One region of the Exiguobacterium sp. 17-1 genome, then DNA from elsewhere that is predicted to be linked to it. Evidence: predicted binding sites of a transcription regulator. Region 1 holds the regulator's gene; each other region holds the start of a gene.

Region 1 (7,116 bases):
TTTCAAGTTGTAGACGTTTTGACCTTTTTTCAAGGTAACGGTCTTGTTGATCGTTTTCTTAAAGGCGCGCATCTCGTATGGCTCCTTGAACGAACGGCGGTATTCGGCGTTGCCATTCAGATCAAAGCGTAACTCATCGTAGTTATCGCGCAGGACAATCGTCATCTTGGCTGTTTTCGTTTTGCTTGAAACCGTTTTTGGTGCTGTCACGCGGATTGTCGGACGCTCCGAGTCGATGATGACTTGACGGCTGAAGGCAACACGATTGCCTTTTCCATCATAAGCTTCGACTTTAAACGACTTCACACCATCTGTCGTATACGTGATGTCATGGCTGAATGCATAGTGTTGTTGAACCGCATCCCAGCGTAATTTAACGGCTTTTCCGTTGATTTTGAATGATTTGATACCAGACTCATCCGCGACGTTTCCTGAAACCGTCACTTGTTGTGATGTCGTTAAGCCCAGTGCTTCCGGTGTATCGATCTGGACACTCGGAACGGCTTTATCGACACCTGATGTGTTGACGTTTTTCTTCACGCTGTTGCCGGCGTAATCTGATACTACGAACGTGACTTTTGCTCGGCTTGGCAAATCCGTCAACGTGTAGTTTTTAGCAGATGGCGCAAGCGGCTGTTCCAAGACACTTTTTCCATCGACCAGGATATCGAATGAAGCGATACCCGTTCCTTGGTCACCGGCTGTCCAGGAAACTGCTTTTTTGTCAGCATCCCATTTAACGGTTGCTGCCGGAACTTTTGTATCGATGTAGATCGGGAATAATGCCGTCTGCCATTTCGCATTCGGATAATCGACGACCGATTTGACCTGATAGTAGTACAGACCATCTTTGACTTTTGAACCGTTGACCGTTCCATCCCATGCCGCATTCGTCACCGGTGTGAAACCATCTTCCGATCCGCCATCGTAATAGTTTTTGATGACGTCTGACTGCGTTTCGAGTTTACGGAGTGTTGATTTATTGCGGTCAAGAATCGAGTAATCGACTTTTTTCGCGTTCCGTAAGAACGACAGGACCGGGAAGGCCTCATCGGCACTGCCGTCACCGTTCGGTGAGAACGAGACTTTTTCTTTAACGACGTCGCCTGCAGCATTCGTTCCGAGGAAGTTGAAGTTATCCTTCACTTCTGTCGCAAGACCTGTGACGCCGTAGAACGTGTTGTCATCATAGAGTGGTGCATCAACAATTGGTGCTTTGTCCCATGCTCCTTTGAAACCAACGTACGGAACTGTCAACTCAGGATTTTTGCTCTTCGTATCGATCAGACGGACGAATCCTTCGACGAAGTAGCCGTTTTCGAAGATGGTTTCAAGCGGCGCACCGTTTGCCCAATCGACTGTATCTTTTAAATCAACCGTAACGTTGACTTTTGTCGTACTCTTCGCGTTGATCGCGACCGAGCTTGCTTTCTTCGAGCCGACCGTAAAGGAAATCGGGAACGTCCCTTTGTTGGCATCAACCGAATCAACTGTTCCTTTTTTAAAGATTCCGTTCGCTTCAAGGAAATTTTGACCTTGGACGGCAAGATCCGATTGAACCGTTCCGGCAAGTTTATACGTTAACTTTTCATTACTGTAGTTCTTTAAGTCGAGCGTAAAGCTGAACTTGTCGCCGACTTGTTTCAAGGCTGCTTTTCCTTCACCCGACTTCGTTTCCGTTACGACGACCGGTGTTTTCATGGCGGCATGCAAGTCCATCAGTCCGGCTCCCTCACGACGTGGTGAGTAGTAATTGCCAGTCTTCGCTTCCTGATTATACTTACCTGAATCCAGCTGCGGACGTGATGTGTTCATCAAGATGGTCTTCGCGAGTTTAACGCGTGTCGCGCCACTGACCTTGAAGTCTTTATCAATCCGTTGCATGACGAGTGCCGTTCCACCGGCGACGTGTGGTGCTGCCATCGATGTCCCGCTCATGACGCCATACTCGTTATTATTAAGCGTCGAATAGATTTTTCCGCCTGGTGCCGTGATTTCCGGTTTGAAGTCTAGGTTCGGCGTCACACCCCATGATGTGAAGTCAGACATTTCACCGGCAACCGGGTTTGGTGTCGAGACGGCTTTCCCGTCAAACGTCACTGCCAGTGCCTTACCGGCTTTCGCTTTTGCTTCGAGCTCGTTGCCGTCTGCGATGCTTAACGAGACGAGTGGAATCGTCGGTTTGTTAAGTGCCATGCTGACATAGTCTCCGTGCTCAACCCGACCACGGACGATGACACCGGCTGCCCCTTGTTTTTCGGCTTCCGCTTGAATCATCGCATAGTTAAAACCGCCGTTACGGACGACGAAGACGACTTTATCTTTGACGTCTTTATCGGCATAGTTGGCTTCACTGCCATCACCGACATAGACGACATCCATCTTTTCTTTATCAAAGACAGCAATCGGGTTCGGTGAATCTTGTTTTTGGTACGCCAGGTAACCGGCATCCTGCCCGTCGACCGTCAATGCCATTCCTTCTAACGTCAATTGTGTGTTCTCAACAGAGGCGACTTGAAGCGATTCGCTGATCAGTCCAGGTGAACCGACAACACCGACATCCGGATTCGACGCGTATGGATTTCCGGCACCGCTTCCGGCGAAAGCTGAGTTACCGGCTGAAATCGCACATAAAATACCGTTGTTCATCGCATTGACGATTGCTTTTTGTTCCGGATCATCTTTTTGAACGAAGGATGCCGTTGAACCAAGACTCATGTTGATGACGTCTGCACCGAGGGCAATCGCATCATCAATCGCTTTGATATAGATATCACTGAATGTCGACGGCATACCTGGATCATTGCCGAAGACTTTCATTGCGAGCAGTTGTGTTTCCGGTGCGACACCTTTAATGCCACCATTCGTCTCATCGCCGTTGGCACCAACCGTACCGGCAACGTGCATCCCGTGCATCGAAGCGCCTGCTCCGAGGTCACGGATTTCGCTGTCATGATCGGCATAGTTATAACCGTACGGGACTTTTTCCGTAAAGTAGTTTCCTTTTAAGCCTTTTGACGATTTAAAGCTCTCGACTTTTGAAGACGTCAAATCAACTTTCGTCTCCGGACTGAGGACCATGTCCTTGTGCGTCGGGTCAATTCCCGTATCGATGACGGCAACGATTGTTCCCTCGCCTTTATAGCCGTAGTCCTGCCATGTTTCCTTCGCATTGACCATGTCTTTGCTGTGCAACATGTTTGGTGTCGCGCCTTTTTCAACTTCTGGACGCGCATATTCGTGTGCAATATGTACATTTTTGATGCCGCTTAATTTCTTCAACTCTTTGATTTCACCGTATTTGACTTCGCCGCTGAAACCGTTCAAGACAGTTGTGAAACTTTCTTTATACGAAACAGAAATATCTTTTTGGGCAATCGCTGCTTTGACTTCTTTTTGTTTATTGACGATTTGATTCTTAAGAATAATTTTTTCCGTGTTGCTTAACGTGCTGTAACGCTTATTTTGTGCTTGTGCATGTTCAATCGCTGCTTTTTGATCGAGCTCGACGACAATCCGTACTTTTTCGTTTTGACTGTATGACTTTTCTTGACCCGCTTTTTTCAGTGAGAGTGCTTGTGGCTTTTGTACATCCACTTTTTGTGATGACACGTGTCCCTCAGCATGAACTAGGCTGGAAGATGTCATGAGGGCAGCTGCCATCAGAGCAATCTTCTTTTTCTTCATTCTTTTTCCTCTTTTCCAAAAATGTAATGTGGAACAAAGCATATTAAACGAAAATTCTGTATTTTTAGTTTAATTAACTTTCGCTTAATATACAATTTAAATTTGGTGCTTTTTAAAAGTATTTGTTTGTTTATTACATCACAAAATGTATAAATCCTTATATTTCCTTATCTATTTCTTACAGGTGAAGAAAAAAGGACATAAAAAAAACCTTGGTTTCCCAAGGTTTCGGCAGGTAAAGCGATATGGAGACTATCGGGCTCGAACCGACGACCTTTTGGCTGCCAGCCAAACGCTCTCCCAGCTGAGCTAAGCCCCCGTGTGTTTCTATTACGAGTATAACCACTTCTGTTCATTTTTTCAATATAAAATTAGACCGCTTACAAAAAAAAGCTTTTCTTGCCATCACGGCAAGAAAAAGCTTCTTCTTTTTACTTATTTAACTCACGCATCAGATCTGCCTGTCGTTCCAGTTCCGCCTGTTGCTCCAGGATCAGCACTTTTTTATACGTCCGTGCCGAGATGATGATACTGATTTCATACAGGACGAACAGCGGAACAGAAATCATCAAATGCGATGTGATGTCGGGCGGTGAGATCAACGCCGCGATCACGAACAGCGCAAAATACGCATACTTCCGATTCTTCCGCATGAAGAACGGCGTCACGAGTCCGAGCCGTGTCAAAAACATCGTCACGACCGGTAACTGAAACAACAGACCAAACGGAATCGTCAACCGGATCAGGAAACTGAAATAGTTCTCGACCCCGATGACCTGTTCAATCCCAAGCTCTTGTCCGAGTTCCGTTGATACTTCCAGTAAAAACGGCAACAGCCAAAAATAAGAAAACGAAACGCCCGCGAGGAATAAGAAAAACGTCACGGGAATGTACGTCAACGTCGCTTTTTGTTCTTGGTCGTGCAGACCGGGACGGATGAACGCCCAAAGCTGGTACATCCAAAACGGGGACGCCAAGACGATTGCGATGATGAACGCAAGATTCAGATATAACATCAACGGATCAACGACGTTAAACGCATTCAGACCAATTCCGAGTTCCTTGAGGTCGGCCTGTAAGAAACGGACGAGCGGCCGGACGAGCGGAAAGGCTGCGATAAACATGACCACCACGATGATGAGCGACCAGACAATCCGCTTACGCAGTTCATCTAAGTGCGATGTCACACTCTGTTCTTGATCGATCGCCATGATTCACTCACTTCTCTTTCGTTTCGTCCTTTTTGTCCTTATCATCGTCCATGATGCCGTGTGTCGCACTCTTGAACTCTTTTAACGTTTGACCGGCCGCGCGGCCGAGTTCCGGTAATTTCTTCGGTCCGAAGATGATGAGGGCGACGACACCAATCAAGGCGATGCTTCCCGGTCCCATGAATCCGACCGTTAACGGAATAAGGTTTTCCATTATGATTTCACTCCTTCAGCTGATTGCGAATAATGCTTCATGAAATAGACGAGCGACTGCAGCTCGATTGACAGATCGATGTGATGCACCCGGACATGGGCCGGTACATTCAACCGGGCCGGTGTAAAGTTCAGAATGCCGGTCACACCGTACTCAACTAACTCATCCGCCACTGACTGGGCGAACTGGGACGGTACCGTCAAGATGGCGACGTCGACATGGTTCGCTTTGATTTGTTCTTTCATATCCGACACATGATAAATCGGAACGTCCTGCGTCGTTGTTCCGACCTTATCTTCATCGGCGTCAAACGCGATGACGATACGAGTACTATTATTCTTTAAAAAGTTATAATTTGCAAACGCTGTTCCGAGATGTCCGACCCCGATTAAGGCGACATTCGTGACCTCGTCTTGGTTGAGTGTCTTTCGGAAAAATGTTAACAAATGTTGAACATTATAACCGTACCCTTTTTTCCCTAACGCCCCAAAGTAGGAAAAGTCACGACGGATCGTCGCGGAGTCGACTTTGACCGCTTCGCTGAGCTCTGCTGACGAGACGCGCAGCTTGCCGGAGTTATAGAGACTCTGGATAAAACGATAATATAACGGCAGTCGTTTCGCCGTTGCTTGTGGTATTTTTGTGTCTGGCCCATTCATACTGCAGTTCCCCCTTCGGCCACGTTCTGACGTGGCACCCAAATCAATGCAAAGAATTCTACTCCCCTTGATTGTAAACCACTTCACATAGAGTAACAAATATTATATTCGGCAGGATTTTTCGTGATAGACTAAAGGGTGGAAGGATGGATGGATATGATTCTCTTACAAGTAAACCAACTCTCAAAATCATTCGGCGTAGAGCCGATTTTAGACAATATTAAACTCGAAGTACAGGAACGGGACCGGATTGCCCTCGTCGGACGAAACGGTGCCGGAAAATCGACACTTTTAAAAATCATCGCCGGGGAGCTGTCACATGACTCGGGGGAGATCATGAAAAGCAAGGAAGTCCGGATTGGTTATCTCGCGCAGGACAGCGGACTCGAGTCGAACGAATCGATTTGGAACGAGATGCTGACCGTCTTTGAGCATCTGCAGGATCAGGAACGGGCGCTTCGCCGGATGGAAATCGAAATGGGCATGGAGCACATATTAAATGATCCGACTGCCTATGACCGTCTCCTGAAAACGTACGATCAAGCGCAACACGACTTCTCGGAAGCCGGCGGCTATCAGTTCGAAGCCAACATCCGCTCCGTCTTACACGGGATGCGTTTTTATCCGGACGATTATTCCCGCCGGATTCAGACGCTTTCTGGTGGACAGCGGACCCGGCTTGCCCTGGCGAAAATGTTACTCCAGGCACCGGAACTGTTGATTCTCGATGAGCCGACCAACCACCTCGACATCGATACGTTGTCTTGGCTTGAAAGCTACTTATCCGGTTACCGTGGTGCCGTCTTAATCGTTTCCCACGACCGCTACTTCCTCGATCAAGTCGTCAACGTCGTCTATGAATTGTCCCGGAACGTGTCCCGGAAATTCACAGGCAACTATACGAAGTATCTCGAACAAAAAGCGGCACTGTACGAACAGGAAATGAAACAGTTCGAACAGCAGCAGGAAGACATCGCGAAGATGCAGGACTTCATCCAGCGTAACATCGCCCGTGCGACGACGACGAAACGGGCGCAAAGTGTCCGCAAGCGTCTCGAAAAAGTCGACCGGATCGACCGTCCGGACGGCGACGAACGCAGTACCGTCCTATCGTTCCCGATTGAAAAGCAGAGCGGCAATGACGTCCTGCAGGTCAATCAACTCGCTGTCGGCTACGAAGAAGCCGTCTCGAAAAACATTACGTTCCGGCTGCAACGTGCGGAATCACTGGCGCTCGTCGGACCAAACGGAATCGGCAAGTCGACGTTACTGAAAGTGCTTGTCGGCCGTCTCAAACCGCTGTTCGGTGACTATCGTTTCGGTACCGGTATCTCAATCGGCTACT
Region 2 (7,116 bases), on a different contig from region 1:
TGCAGGACATTTCTATGGCGTTTCGTATCATAAATTTCTTCGATCATCATGATTTGTCCTGAAATCGTCAGTCCCGTGGCAACGTGTTTTCCAGTAACTTGAGACGCCGTAACGCGATCAAGGTGAATTTTTAATGTGTTGGAAGTATCCAAGATAAGTCGCTCCTTTTTAAAAACAGTCTGCCGCGGGGGACAGACTGCAAAACTTGAATCAGGTTGTACGTTGACGTTTTTTAAGGAAGACATAGACAAGAATCATAACGACAGCAGCAATCAGGACACCATTCGTATAAGGTGCGGCTACTTCTTTGATCGAACGCCAATTCGTGCCGAGCGTCTCTCCGAGGTAGAGGAAAAGAATTGACCAGGGAATGATGGCAAGGACGGTATACAGTGAGAATTTTGTTTGGTCCATTTTGGCGAGACCGGCTGGAATCGAAATCGCATGACGGACGACCGGAATGAAGCGGGCACCGAAGATGACGCCTTGCCCGTATTTCAAGAACCAGCGTTCTGCGAGATCGAGATGGTGTTCCGTGATCAGCAGGTACTTTCCGTATTTTAAAATCAATGGTCGACCGCCATAACGGGCAAACCAGTATAAAAAGAGTTGCGAGAACAAACCACCAATGACGGCAGCGACAACAGCGAGCGGCCAACCGATCGTTCCTTGGGAAATCATGAATCCGCCATAAGACAAGACGATTTCGCTCGGAATGATTTCAATCATTAATCCAAGGGCGATTCCGAAATAACCTAAGTCAGCGAGATATAATAAAACGTTATTAACAACTTGAGATAACACATGGAACACTCCTTCTGCTTCACTTCATTCCTTTATATTAGAGAAGAAAGTGGGAAAATGGAAGAAAAATTCGTTAATCTTGCGAATCAAATATACATATGGAATGTTTGGGGTCAATCTGACAGATTGAACTGCAAAACTTTCAAATGAAGGAAAAAAAGGACCAACACCTCAACAGGTGTTGGTTCCATCATACAATGAACGGTTTATAACACCATCGCGGCAATCGTTCCGAAAACGAGCAGCGGCAGATTGTAGTGCAGGAACGTCGGGATGACGGTTTCGCGCATGTGATCATGCTGTCCGTCGGCGTTCAGTCCACTTGTCGGACCGAGCGTCGAATCGGATGCAGGGCTTCCGGCGTCGCCAAGGGCACCGGCCGTCCCGATGATAGCAATCGTCGCTTCCAGACTGAATCCGTACTGGACACAAAGCGGGACGAAAATCGCAGCGATGACAGGAACCGTCGAGAAACTCGAGCCAATCCCCATTGTGACGAGCAGTCCGATCAACAGCATGACGAAAGCGGCAATGAGTTGGGAATCGCCCATCAAGGCTTTTGAATTCTCAACGAGCGGATCGATGTCACCGGTTTTCCGGAGGACGTTCGAAAATCCGTTCGCTGAAATCATGACGAACCCGATGAACGACATCATCCGCATACCGCGGGTGATGACATCGTCTGCTTCGCTGAAGCGGACGAGACGAAGAAGGAGAAACAGGACGAGACCTGTTGTCGCAGCGAAAATCATCGATTCGGTCGTCAACTGGACGGCGAGCGTCGCGAGGACGACGAGTCCGCTGAGGAACAGTTTTGTTTTCGTGATGACAGGAATCTCATAGTCGTCCGGAGCGATATTCCGCATTTCGTATTCCCGTGGTTTCCGGTAAACGTAAAGACCAATCAACAGACCAACGAGCATTCCGAGTGCCGGAATCGCCATTGCCTGAATGACGGAAGCACCAGCCGTGTCCATTCCGTTTTTCGAAATGTTCGGCAAAAGGATCTGGTTCAAGTAGATATCCCCGAAGCCGACCGGCAGGAACATATACGGTGTGACAAGACCAAACGTCATGACGATGGCAATCAGGCGGCGGTCAATCTTCATCTCATTAAACAGACCAAGGAGCGGTGGAATGATGATTGGGATGAACGCGATGTGAATCGGTAAAACGTTTTGTGAGCTGATCGCGAGTAACAAGATTGCAAAGACGATAAAGCCTTTTAACTTCTTGACTGACGCTGCGTCAGCGGATCCTTTCGAACGTTTGATTAAGGCGTGTGCCAAGGCATCCGGAAGACCGGTTTTTGACAAGGCGACAGCAAACGCACCAAGTAAGGCATAACTGAGGGCGATTTCGGCCCCGGCGCCAAGTCCTTCAGCGAACGTCGCGATCGTCTTGTTGATGCCGAGACCGCCGATCAGTCCGCCGGCGACGGCACTGAGAACCATCGCGAGGACGATATGGACCCGGAAGATGGCTAAAAGAAATAATAGAGCAACGGCAATAATGACTGCATTAAACATGAACTAAAACCACACTTTCTTTTGGTATCACTGTACTATACTAAAGTATCATACAGACCGTTCTTTTGACTGTCAAGAAAAAAACAAAAAAAGGTATGACCGACGTCAGATTGAGGCCGGTCATACCTTTCTTCTTCATTAAAATGTGATTCAGCAATCGACTTGATCGAGTTTTCCCGTTCCCGGATCGATGACGAGTCCGTGGACTTCCGTACCCGGCGGCAACAGCGGATGGTTTTTAATCAATCCAACCGAGTGGCTGACATTTTCTTCAACGGATGTGAAGCCGCGCAACCATTGCTTCAAGTCGACGCCGGAAGCATCGAGTGTGTGCAACACCTGTTCATTGATTCCACGGTCCTGCATTTCAGCAATCATCTTCGCCGGATCGATTGTGCTCATGCCGCAGTCATGATGTCCGATGACAATGACTTCTTCCGCTCCGAGGGCATAAAGGGCGACGAGAATCGACCGCATGACGGATCCGAATGGATGGGACAGGACAGCCCCGGCATTTTTGATGATTTTCGCATCACCGTTTTTCAGACCAAGTGCGTGGGGAAGGAGCTCCGTCAAACGTGCATCCATACAGGTCAGAATCACAACCTTCTTATCCGGGAACTTATCCGAGATGAATGGTTCGTATTGTTTCTCTTCGACGAACTGTTGATTAAACGCAAGCATTTGATTAACGACTGACATGAAACTTCCTCCTTTAAGACAAATGAATGATGGAACTATTTCTAGCGTACACGATGAACGATTGGTCAGACAAGCAGATTCATCGATTGCTGTGACAGTTATCACAGGAGCGGGACAAAAAAGCGAATCCTTGCGTCAGAACAGGTTGTTTCTTTGAAAACGCTCTCATTCATGTGAAATAGTTCACAGGATAGCCATGCACAAATGTAACAAAAGGCGGTATGATTGATTTGTGAAGGAAAGCACAAACTATTTAAAATCAGCTTGGCATTCCTAACATGCAGTAGGGAAATGCAGACTCAGATTCGTTCCAAAATAGGGAGGAAACCTAACATGGCTGTCAAAGAAAAAATCAAACAAGATGTCTCACCTGTCGAACAAGCAATCAATCAAATCGTCGCCAAAGGTCAAACGGCACTTCAAGAACTACTGACATTTGATCAAACGAAAATCGATGCGATCGTCCGGGACATGGCACTTGCCGGTCTTGAACGTCACGTCGAACTGGCACGTCTCGCAGTTGAAGAAACAGGTCGTGGTGTCTTTGAAGATAAAATGATCAAAAACATGTTCGCAACAGAATACATCTACAATAGTCTTCGTGATGAAAAAACGGTCGGAATTTTAGAAGAGGATGTTCAAAACGGCATCACCTACATCGCGGAACCGGTCGGCGTCGTTTGTGGCGTCACACCGGTGACGAATCCGACATCAACAACGATGTTCAAAGCGTTGATTGCGATCAAAACACGTAACCCGATCGTGTTCGCGTTCCATCCGTCAGCGCAACAATGTTCACTCGAAGCAGCCAAAACATTACGTGATGCTGCCGTCAAAGCCGGTGCTCCAAAAGATTGTATCCAGTGGGTCGAACAACCGTCACTTGAAGCAACAAAAGTCTTGATGAATCACACTGATATCGCAATGGTCCTCGCGACAGGTGGAGCCGGCATGGTCAAATCCGCTTACTCAACCGGTAAACCAGCACTTGGTGTCGGACCGGGTAATGTACCGTGTTACATCGAAAAATCAGCTAAAATCAAACGCGCCGTCAGTGATTTGGTTCTCTCCAAAACATTTGATAACGGAATGATTTGTGCGTCTGAGCAAGCGGTCATCGTCGATCAAGAGATCTATGCCGAAGTGCGGGCAGAAATGGAAGCACTCGGTTGCTACTTCTGTACGCCGGACGAGAAAAAACGTCTTGAAGCGCTCGTCATCAAAACTGATACATGTGCCGTCAATGCGGACATCGTCGGAAAACCTGCGACATGGATTGCAGCAAAAGCCAGCATCGACGTTCCGAGCAATACGGTCATGCTGGTCGCGGAACTCGAAAAAGTCGGAGCGGAAGAACCGTTGTCACACGAAAAATTAAGCCCGGTTCTCGGTGCTTACAGTGTCGCCTCAACGAACGATGCCTTCCACGTCGCGGAACGGATGCTTGAAATCGGTGGACTTGGTCACACGGCGGTCATTCATACGACGAATGATGAGTTGATGACAGCGTTTGGTCTCCGGATGAAGGCGTGCCGGATTCTCGTCAACAGCCCATCGGCACACGGTGGAATCGGCGATCTTTACAATGAATTGACACCATCACTGACACTCGGCTGCGGATCATACGGGAAAAACTCGGTCTCTGAAAACGTAACGGCGAAACATCTACTCAATGTCAAGAAGGTGGCGAGACGACGCGTGAACATGCAGTGGTTCAAAGTACCGGAAAAGATTTTCTTTGAAAAAAACTCCGTTCAATACTTGAAATCGATTCAAAATGTCTCCCGGGCATTGATCGTCACCGATCAATCGATGGTCGAGTTCGGCTATGCCGATAAAGTCATCCGTAACTTGCCGGCAGGCGTCAGCTACCGGATCTTTGACCAAGTCGAACCGGATCCATCCGTGACGACCGTTCAAATCGGTGCGCAAGCGATGCACGATTTCAAACCGGACTTGATCATCGCCCTTGGTGGGGGATCGGCAATGGATGCCGCGAAAGGCATGTGGTTGTTCTATGAGCAACCAAACGAAACATTCTCGAATCTGCGTCAAAAATTCATGGATATCCGCAAACGGGCTTATAAGTTCCCGGAACTCGGTAACAAAGCGAAGTTTGTCGCTATTCCGACGACATCCGGTACGGGATCAGAAGTCACACCGTTCACCGTCATCACCGATAAAGAAAAAAACGTCAAGTATCCGATTGCTGACTATGCGTTGACACCAGACGTTGCGATCGTTGATCCGGAGTTCGTTATGACGGTGCCTGCCTCAATCACGGCGGATACTGGGATGGACGTTCTGACACACGCAACGGAAGCGTTCGTCTCCGTCCTTGCGAACGACTACACGGATGGACTGGCGTTAAAAGCAATCAAGATGATCTTTGAGTACTTGCCACGTGCTTATGATAACGGTTCAGACGCCGAAGCACGCGAAAAAGTCCACAATGCTTCAACGATGGCCGGAATGGCGTTTGCCAATGCCTTCCTCGGCATCAACCACTCAATCGCGCACAAAATCGGTGGGGAGTTCCACACACCACACGGTCGGACGAATGCGATCCTGATGCCGCACGTCATTCGTTACAATGCATCAAAACCAACAAAACTCGCAGCTTTCCCGAAATACGAATCGTTTATCGCGGATGAACGCTATGCGGAAATCGCCCGTTACCTCGGTCTGCCGGCAACAACGACGGAACAAGGGGTTGAATCGTTTATCCAAGCTGTCAGTGAACTCGGACAACGCCTCAACATCAAGATGTCGTTCAAAGCCCAAGGCATCAAAAAAGCCGATTTTGAAGCGAAACTCGACAAGATGGCCGTCGATGCGTTTGAGGATCAATGTACGACAGCGAATCCGAAAATGCCGCTCGTGACGGAACTCCGTCAAATCATGGAATCTGCTTACGAAGGTATCTAAATAGAGAGAAAAACATCATGGCAATTCAAAAGAGCCTTGCTTCCGGTTAACGGAGGCAAGGCTTTCGTGTGTTTTTGATCATGTGAGATGAGGTGAAAATCAGGCGGATTCCTGTCTTTGCTTTCCTGAAGTAGAGGTATATGTATACATAAAAGATTAACGAAACCAGTCCCAATACATCGTCCCTTGCGCAACAATCAAATAATCGAGCCACTTATCGAAGGAGAAAGGAAGCCGCTCGAAGTCAGGATCTTCGTACGTCAGGAATTCACCGGTCCAGATCCGATTGTCGTCTTCACTGATTGATTCACAAACGAGCCATTCGCCGTCAGGACCGGCCCCAATCGGAATAAACCCAGACGGACATTCCCAAATCGGGAGATAGGTCAAGATATCTTCAATCGTAAACAACTCGAACCCACCGCCTCCGTCCGGCGTGAAGTAAAGACGGGCGCCATTGTGAATACTTAAAAAATGTATGATTTCTTTAGGCGTGTCTTTCGGTAGCCGGGCCAATTCTTCCGGGCTGGCGCCTGAATGGAAGGTGAACGATTCGACCTCGACATATCCTTTTTCCTTTTGCACTTCGAGCTGACCGTTGATTAAGCGGGCCTGTAATTGAAGTAATGTTTCCATCCTTGCTTGATACATGTCTTTAGTTCATCCCCTTCAAAAAGTTTTTTGCGACTCGATTCTTCGGTTCCATCCGTAAGATTTCATTCGCCACAGCACGGGCTTCCTGTTTCGGTGTGACTTGATCGGGCACTTCCGCTAAAAACAACAAATACTCAAGGAAGGCGACTTCTTGACGATGAGTCAGAGCAACTGTTCGCTGAACATGGTCATACGCTCGGTAGTAGGCGCGGTCATAATGACAAAAAGGATGAATCAATAAACCAAACGCTAACTCGTGCAGTTTGACTGTTTCTTGTTGTTCAATCAGATAACAGACGAACTGATACAAAATGTCTGTCTCGTGATCAAAGGCGTCCCCGATTAATTCATCACTGATTTCATCGATGTCATATGTATCAAATAAGATTTTGGCCTTATCGTACTGATTCATTCCAATCAGTGTCATGAGGTAAGTGTAAGCGATAGACATTTAAATCCAGCTCCTTACTGAAAAGTACGAGTCGTGTTCTTTTGACTG
Region 3 (7,116 bases), on a different contig from region 1:
GGTTCTTTTACGCAATCTCAAGACGAAACCGTGATAAATGAAAATGTGCTTCAAATAGGAATCGTCTAATGAAAAAGTCTGCTTCCCGGTCTGGACGACGGGAAACAGACTTTTTTGAACTGTTGCTTTTCAGTTAAAAAGTTCAGATCAGTCAGTCACCTGAGTCCTGAAGTGATTTCCTTGCAATTCATTTGAAACGATGGTGGAATGAAAGGGAAAGAGGTGATGACGGTGGATGCACCACGTTGTGAAACGATTGCCATTGATCAAGTACGTGCAGAAGAAATTGAACAAATCGTCGATACGATTCCGACGACAGACATTGGAAAGTTGTTCAAAGTCCTGTCAGATGCCACGCGTTTACGAATTGCTTACGCCTTGACGGTGGAAGAGGAGCTTTGTGTCTGTGATGTCTCGGCTTCGGTGGATTGTTCGATTGCAACAGCTTCTCACCATCTCCGTACCTTGTTGAAACAAGGACTGGTGAAATATAGAAAAGAAGGTAAGGTCGTCTATTATTCGCTGGACGATCATCACGTATCGTCGCTCGTTCATCTAGCAATGGAACATGTAAACGAAGGTAAGGCGTCCTCTTGAGTTTACTGAACAACAAAACAAACACGTAACGTCCTTACGGGCGATACGTGTTTGTTTTGTTTTCGGAAAGCGGTTTAGACCGGTGAAATAAGATGATGGTCGTTGCAATCAACAAAAAAGCTAAAATAGATAGGCTGAAGCACATTCGTTTATATTCTGCCGTCATTTCAGTGGCCAATTCTAGTTTTTGTTCAAGATCACGATATAATTTTTCTTTAATTTGTGACAAGTCTTCAAGAATCGTTTGGGTGGTTTGGGTCGTTTGTTTAGCTAATTTTTTAGCCCGTTGCGGATGATCTGTTTCATAGACGGTAAAAACTTCTTGAATCTCTTCCTCCCAGGCATTATTACGCAACAGTAAATCTTTAACCGCACCAGGTGTCTGATTGGAGGAATTTAATAAACGCCGTAAATCATGAACTTTAGAAGTAGAAAAGTAATATTGTTCAATGTAACGGTCATCTTCATATAACAACAGGCCGCGAACAGCATTCGCCCGGTCACGATTATGTTCGATCAATTGATCTACTTGTTTAATCATTGGAATATCTTGTCTATGCATCTCTTCAGTCAATTTGGAAATCGTTCGATACCCACTTAAAGCATACAGAAGTGGAATCGAGGCAAACAGACTGACGATCAGGATGAGGGTGATACGGTGCCGCCATAGTTGATTCATGCAATCCATCCTTTTTTACAAAACGTAATGTCATTAGCTTAACCACTATTTCCCAAAAAGTGAAGGATTCTTCAAAAAATGTGGAACATTTTCTTTGATTTTGCGTATTATACACAAAAAACCGCTACAACGAGTGCAGCGGTAACAACGTTTTAGACAGTTAAAAAGAATAGGAGTGTTCTTTGTAGTTCCCGAAGACCGTATGAATCTCAGAAAACGTGACAAAAGCGTTGGATTCGACGGAGGAAACAATTTCTTGGAGTTTAAGAATTTCATTATTCTGTACGACGACATAGACCATCTTTTTCGTCCGCTTCGAATAACCGCCGCGCGCATCGAGAATCGTTACACCGCGTCCTAATTCTTTTGTGATTACTTCATTGATTTCATCGGCTTTTTCACAAATGATGATACATTGTTTAGAAGCGGAATAAAAACTATACACGGTCTGAAGTGCTTTCGCCCGAACAAAACTCATGATCAACGCATACATGACATGTTTCAAATCAAATACGAACCAGACGAGTACATAGATGACTAAATCCTGCATTAAAAAAATACGTGGAAGCGGCCAGTTGTGGAAGCGGGCATAAAAGAATTTTCCAAGGATATCGAGACCGCCAGTCGAGGCACCGCCAAAGAAGATCAAAGCCATCGCCAAACCAGAGACAAGTCCGGCAAAAATGGAAGCGACGAGTGGATCATTTAAAGATTCAGGAACGATTTGGGTCGGAATCCAGTCAATTAAAAACGATGAAGCCAAGACGATGAGACCGGATAAAAACATAAAGTGTTTTCTTAAAAAACGAAATCCAAGTAAAAAAAGTGGAATGTTCAAGACCAGTTGTGTCAAACCGATTGGTGTGTGGAATAATTCTTGTGCGATAAGTGTGATTCCCATGATTCCGCCGGATCCGATATCATTCGGCGATAAGAGAAGACTGATGTACAACGAGTACAGCAATGTTCCAATCAAGAGGAAACCGATTTTCTCTGTACGTTTTTTCTTTGCGGGCTGTTTAGTTTTCATTGTGATTGATGAGTAATCTCATGCTCCTCCTCCATAAAGTATCTGCCTGCAAGAGTACGCTGATATGAGGATTAATTCAACCCCCGATTTGAAAAAAGAACAATAAAATCATCTGGTTTTGAGAAAGGAGAGCGTTTTTTGAAAAAAATCATACTGTTCATTTTGTGTATTGGAATCGGGCTGTCGGCAGGTTCGTGGGTCGTCTGGAACCAACAGCAACCGCCGGAAGAAGAGAGTTTTAAAGATGGTCATGTGATTGCACGTCATGTCGGGACATCGGTTGCCAATACGGCTGCGATTGAAGAGTTAGTCAAACAGTTGCCGTTTTCCGAGGCGTTGACTGGTGTATCAGTGGATGGTACGACGGTGAAGATGACATACGAACCTACTGAAAAAGGGCAGGCGGATTGGACGGGTAGTAATGGAAAGGCAATCCAATCCGGCAACGCCGCTTTTTTGGAAAGCCGTTTATCCAAGTTGATCATGCATCAGACACTAGCACTTTTTTTGAGTGTATCCGACTTATCCGAACTTCAAATTCATTACAGGGATTCGTTTTCTGAAGTCACGTTTGATATGGACAGACAACGGATTGAAGACTATACACCACGGGATATCGAACGTGCCAGTTCTTCCGCAAATCGGTTTAATCGCGTCGTTGTCGAAGACTATGTACTTGTAGATTCCAGGCGGACAGTATTTTTTGAAAAGTTCCAAGAATCGTTGCAAATCCTTCCTGGAAAGTAGTTGTATACACCAATAAAAAGCACTTTTCACAAACTTGACACATTGGTATCGTTTACATCCTGTTCTTTTAATAAAACGCTAAATAGTGTCTATTCATGACTTGAACATCTTATAAGATGGAAGTATGATAATAAATGAACAGACATTGTGAAGTGTTGAACAAAAGAAAGCGGGGTTTCTACAATGAATGAAGTAGAAGCATTAGAAGGATTACGAAAAAAAGCTGTCAAATCGACACAAATGCTACGGATGCGTCCGCTAGAATATTTGGTTCGAGCAATGTTAGCAGGAGTTTTTATTGGTTTTGCCATCATATTTACACTTAAAGCAATCAACGGTTTATATTTAAATGAATCACCGGTTACGACACTCGTCGGTGGATTGACGTTTGGTGTCGCGCTCGTCTTGATCGTGTACGGCGGTGCAGAATTATTTACCGGAAATACGATGTATTTCACGACGTCGACAATGCGTGGCTTCACTTCGAAGATGGATACGTTTAAAGTATGGACGCTGTGTTTCATCGGAAACGGTCTCGGCGGACTTGCCTTTGCCTTACTTTTCTCACAAACAGGGATTATCCAGGAACTCGGAATGGAAAACTGGTTGTTTGCTGTTTCTGAGACGAAAATCCATCATACGACATGGGAAATCTTTACACGAGCCATCTTCTGTAACTGGATGGTCTGTCTGGCGATTTTCATTCCGAAAAACATGAAAAATGAACTCGCACAAATCATGATGATGATGATTTTGGTCGCTGTGTTCTTTGCTTCTGGTTTTGACCACGTTATTGCCAACATGGCATTGTTCTCACTTGCTTTAGTCGTCCCGCATCCGGAAGCGATTTCCTTTGCCGGTGCGATCCATAACCTGGTTCCGGCATTGTTGGGGAACATTATCGGTGGAGCACTATTCATGGGAATGGTCTACACATGGCTCAATAAATCGAAGCTCGAAGTAGATCAATCGAACGAACAGGCAGCAACAATCAACATCGCTTCAAAACAAAAAGCTTAAAAAACGTTAAGTTCGACTGCTTGAAGATAGAAAAAGAAGGGTCCGGTTTTCAACGGATCCTTCTTTTTTTGATGTCTGCTATTATTTCATGTTGTCATTCGAGATGTTGAAAACGATCGACATCCGCGGCCAGTTCTTCATAAATGGCCTCGACGATTTGAGCATCATCGAACAGTCCTAAAATATTTTCATCAGGTAAAGCATCAACCGGAGACGTGAAGTAAAGAACAGCTGTCAATAAAAGTTGCTCCTGTTCCGGTTGCATTTCGAAACGTTTGTTGTACAAAGCGCGTAACATGTCGAGCAACTGTTTGAGTTGGAAATAAAGAACAAGTTCTGCTTCGCGTTCGATATCCGAGCCGTCCTCAGAGGCAAGATCTGTCGTTAATCGGGCTAATCCGAGTTCTCCTTGGATCAATAAGTCTTCTTGTGCTTTCGCATTTCCGACAGCGGTTAACGCTTGTCGGTGGAAATAGGTATAAGCGGATTTAAAATCTCCTGGTGTAAATTCCATCATCAACACTCCTTCTGTATCTCTAGTTTCGCCTTATTTCTTGCAAAATTGCAACTATTTCGTGAAAATAAGAGTAATAGTTGAAAGGGGATTACATAATGCCGACTCAAGAACAATTAAAAAAGTATGCTGCACTTGCCGTACGTACAGGAATCAACCTGCAAGCCGGTCAACAACTCGAAATTCGGGCAGGGATTGAAAATGCACCGTTAGTCCGTGAAATCACACGCGTTGCTTACGAAGTGGGAGCTTCGAATGTCTACGTTCAATGGTCGGATGACGAAATGACGAAAATCCGTTACTTCGACGCACCGGAAGATTCATTTGATGCGTTCCCAGAATGGTTAAAAGCCCGTTTTGATCAATTAGCAGAAGAAAAAACAGCTTTCTTGTCAGTTGTCAGTGAAGATCCTGATTTATTGAATGGTGTTGAATCAAGCCGGATTGCGCGAGCGAACAAAGCCGCTGGCGTTGCGTTGGCAAATTGGCGTAAGTTCGTCATGAGCGATAACGTCAGTTGGTGCGTCATTGCAGCGCCGTCAGATGCCTGGGCGGCAAAGGTATTCCCAGACTCGGAACGCGCTGTAGAAGACCTGTGGGAAGCCATATTAAAAGCAACACGTGTCGATCAAGACAATCCAGTCACAGCTTGGGAGCAACATGATGCAAACTTGCGGACCAAAGCGACTTTCCTGACAGAAAAAAAATACAATAAGTTACATTATTCGGCGCCAGGCACAGAACTGACGATTGAATTGCCAGAGCGTCACGTCTGGTTGGGTGGCGGAGGACCAAACGCGGATGGTGTCGACTTCATCGCCAATCTGCCGACGGAAGAAGTATTCACGTTACCGAAGAAAACAGGCGTCAATGGTCATGTTTCAAGTACAAAACCACTCAGCTACAGCGGGAATCTGATTGATGATTTCACGTTATGGTTTGAAGACGGAAAAATCGTCAAAGCTGAAGCGAAACAGGGACAAGCAGCGCTTGACGAACTCATCTCATTAGATGAAGGTGCTCGTTATCTCGGAGAAGTGGCTCTTGTGCCTCATCACTCACCGATTTCAGATTCCGGTATTTTGTTCTATAATACGTTGTTTGACGAGAACGCTTCATGCCACTTAGCGATTGGTCGCGCCTATTCGACTTGTCTTGAAAATGGACCAAGTTTGTCGAATGAAGAATTGGCAGCGCAAGGTGCAAACGATTCAATGACTCACGTCGATTTCATGATTGGTTCAGGTCAAATGTCAATTGACGGAGAGTTGCCTGACGGTACACGAGAGCCCTTGATGCGTGACGGAAACTGGGCAATCTAATCCAGAGTTTTTGAGGATAGAAAAAAGGAGCATCCGGACATGGTAATCATGTCGGGGTGCTCTCTTTGTTTGGTTTCATGTGATTAAAAACGATTAAGCTTCTTCCCCGATGATTTTCACTTCCGGCTCCAGTAAGATGCCGAACTTTTCTTGAACGGTTTCCTGCACGTGGCGGATGAGCGAAATGTAGTCGGTGGCCGTTGCGTCTTTGATGTTAACGATGAAACCGGCATGTTTTTGAGAAACTTCTGCACCACCGATTCGTGCCCCTTGTAACCCGCTATCTTGAATTAACTTACCAGCGAAATATCCTTCCGGTCGTTTAAAGACACTCCCGCAAGAAGGGTACTCAAGTGGTTGTTTCGTCTCACGTTTATGTGTCAAATCATCCATCATTTCTTTAATCAGGGCAGGATCGCCTTCTGTTAACGAAAAACGTCCTTCTAAAATGATGTACTCTTTTTTGGAAAAACAGCTCGTCCGGTATCCGAGCTCGAGTTCTTCATGTGAGATATTCAATAATTCACCTTTGCGTGTCAAGACGGTTGCACTGTGGAGACAGTCTTTTACTTCTCCGCCATATGCTCCGGCATTCATGATCAATGCTCCGCCAATCGTTCCGGGGATGCCGCAGGCAAACTCAAGACCACTTAAAGCATGGTCGTAAGCGATACGTGAAGCGTGGATGATGGCAGCACCGCTTTGAGCAATCAGTTCGTGACCTTCGACCGAAATATCCGTTAATTTTTCAAAAGATAAAACGATCCCGCGGATACCGCCGTCGCGGACGACAAGATTCGAGCCGTTTCCAAGCATCGTCAAGGGGAGGTCATTTTCATACGCGTATCGGACGGCGAATGCAGTTTCTTCATATGTCGACGGGATGAGGAAGAGATCTGCCAATCCACCCATCTTAGTATACGTATGGTTTTTTAAGGGTTCGTTAATCAATACAGCTTCTTTTGCAATACCTTCATATAATCCAGCTAATAATTGCTCAGTCATCATGTCTCAGTCCTTTTTCATAAATTCCATTCAGCCAAAAAAATGCTCAAAATATATTTTACACTAATTCCGTGATTGATGTTTAGCATACTGTTCCCAAAATACAGAGTTGACAGATAAAAAGCAAGCGGTTCCTGAAGAATGTAATCGAATCAACATGTAGATATCGTTTTCTTTTTGTGAAAATGAATGGATTATGAAT

What was found. The regulator Rex, encoded in region 1, represses fermentation and respiration genes when NADH is low (regulators of the CRP and FNR family bind a similar motif). The targets are predictions, from matches to a motif close to TTGTGAAATATTTCACAA.
Region 2: the regulator Rex is predicted to act here: its motif matches at 3,207-3,224, upstream of adhE (bifunctional acetaldehyde-CoA/alcohol dehydrogenase).
Region 3: the regulator Rex is predicted to act here: its motif matches at 3,199-3,216, upstream of MUN34_RS14460 (formate/nitrite transporter family protein).

What each region holds. Positions count from the first base shown of each region.
Region 1 is NZ_JALIGJ010000001.1:8,707-15,822, reverse strand. It holds gene MUN34_RS00110 (S8 family serine peptidase) at 1-3,687, opposite strand, end outside; tRNA gene MUN34_RS00105 (tRNA-Ala) at 3,934-4,006, opposite strand; gene tatC (twin-arginine translocase subunit TatC) at 4,119-4,898, opposite strand; gene MUN34_RS00095 (twin-arginine translocase TatA/TatE family subunit) at 4,906-5,112, opposite strand; gene MUN34_RS00090 (redox-sensing transcriptional repressor Rex) at 5,112-5,771, opposite strand; gene MUN34_RS00085 (ABC-F family ATP-binding cassette domain-containing protein) at 5,928-7,116, shown strand, end outside.
Region 2 is NZ_JALIGJ010000002.1:442,851-449,966, reverse strand. It holds gene MUN34_RS08115 (hypothetical protein) at 1-152, opposite strand, end outside; gene uptA (undecaprenyl phosphate transporter UptA) at 211-804, opposite strand; gene MUN34_RS08105 (Na+/H+ antiporter family protein) at 1,011-2,333, opposite strand; gene MUN34_RS08100 (beta-class carbonic anhydrase) at 2,484-3,035, opposite strand; gene adhE (bifunctional acetaldehyde-CoA/alcohol dehydrogenase) at 3,369-5,963, shown strand; gene MUN34_RS08090 (SMI1/KNR4 family protein) at 6,120-6,614, opposite strand; gene MUN34_RS08085 (hypothetical protein) at 6,619-7,068, opposite strand; gene MUN34_RS08080 (phosphotransferase) at 7,083-7,116, opposite strand, start outside.
Region 3 is NZ_JALIGJ010000006.1:104,966-112,081, forward strand. It holds gene MUN34_RS14435 (hypothetical protein) at 1-41, shown strand, start outside; gene MUN34_RS14440 (ArsR/SmtB family transcription factor) at 232-597, shown strand; gene MUN34_RS14445 (CHASE3 domain-containing protein) at 632-1,276, opposite strand; gene MUN34_RS14450 (YitT family protein) at 1,437-2,306, opposite strand; gene MUN34_RS14455 (hypothetical protein) at 2,445-3,053, shown strand; gene MUN34_RS14460 (formate/nitrite transporter family protein) at 3,237-4,073, shown strand; gene MUN34_RS14465 (DUF1232 domain-containing protein) at 4,168-4,590, opposite strand; gene MUN34_RS14470 (aminopeptidase) at 4,686-5,909, shown strand; gene murB (UDP-N-acetylmuramate dehydrogenase) at 6,003-6,917, opposite strand.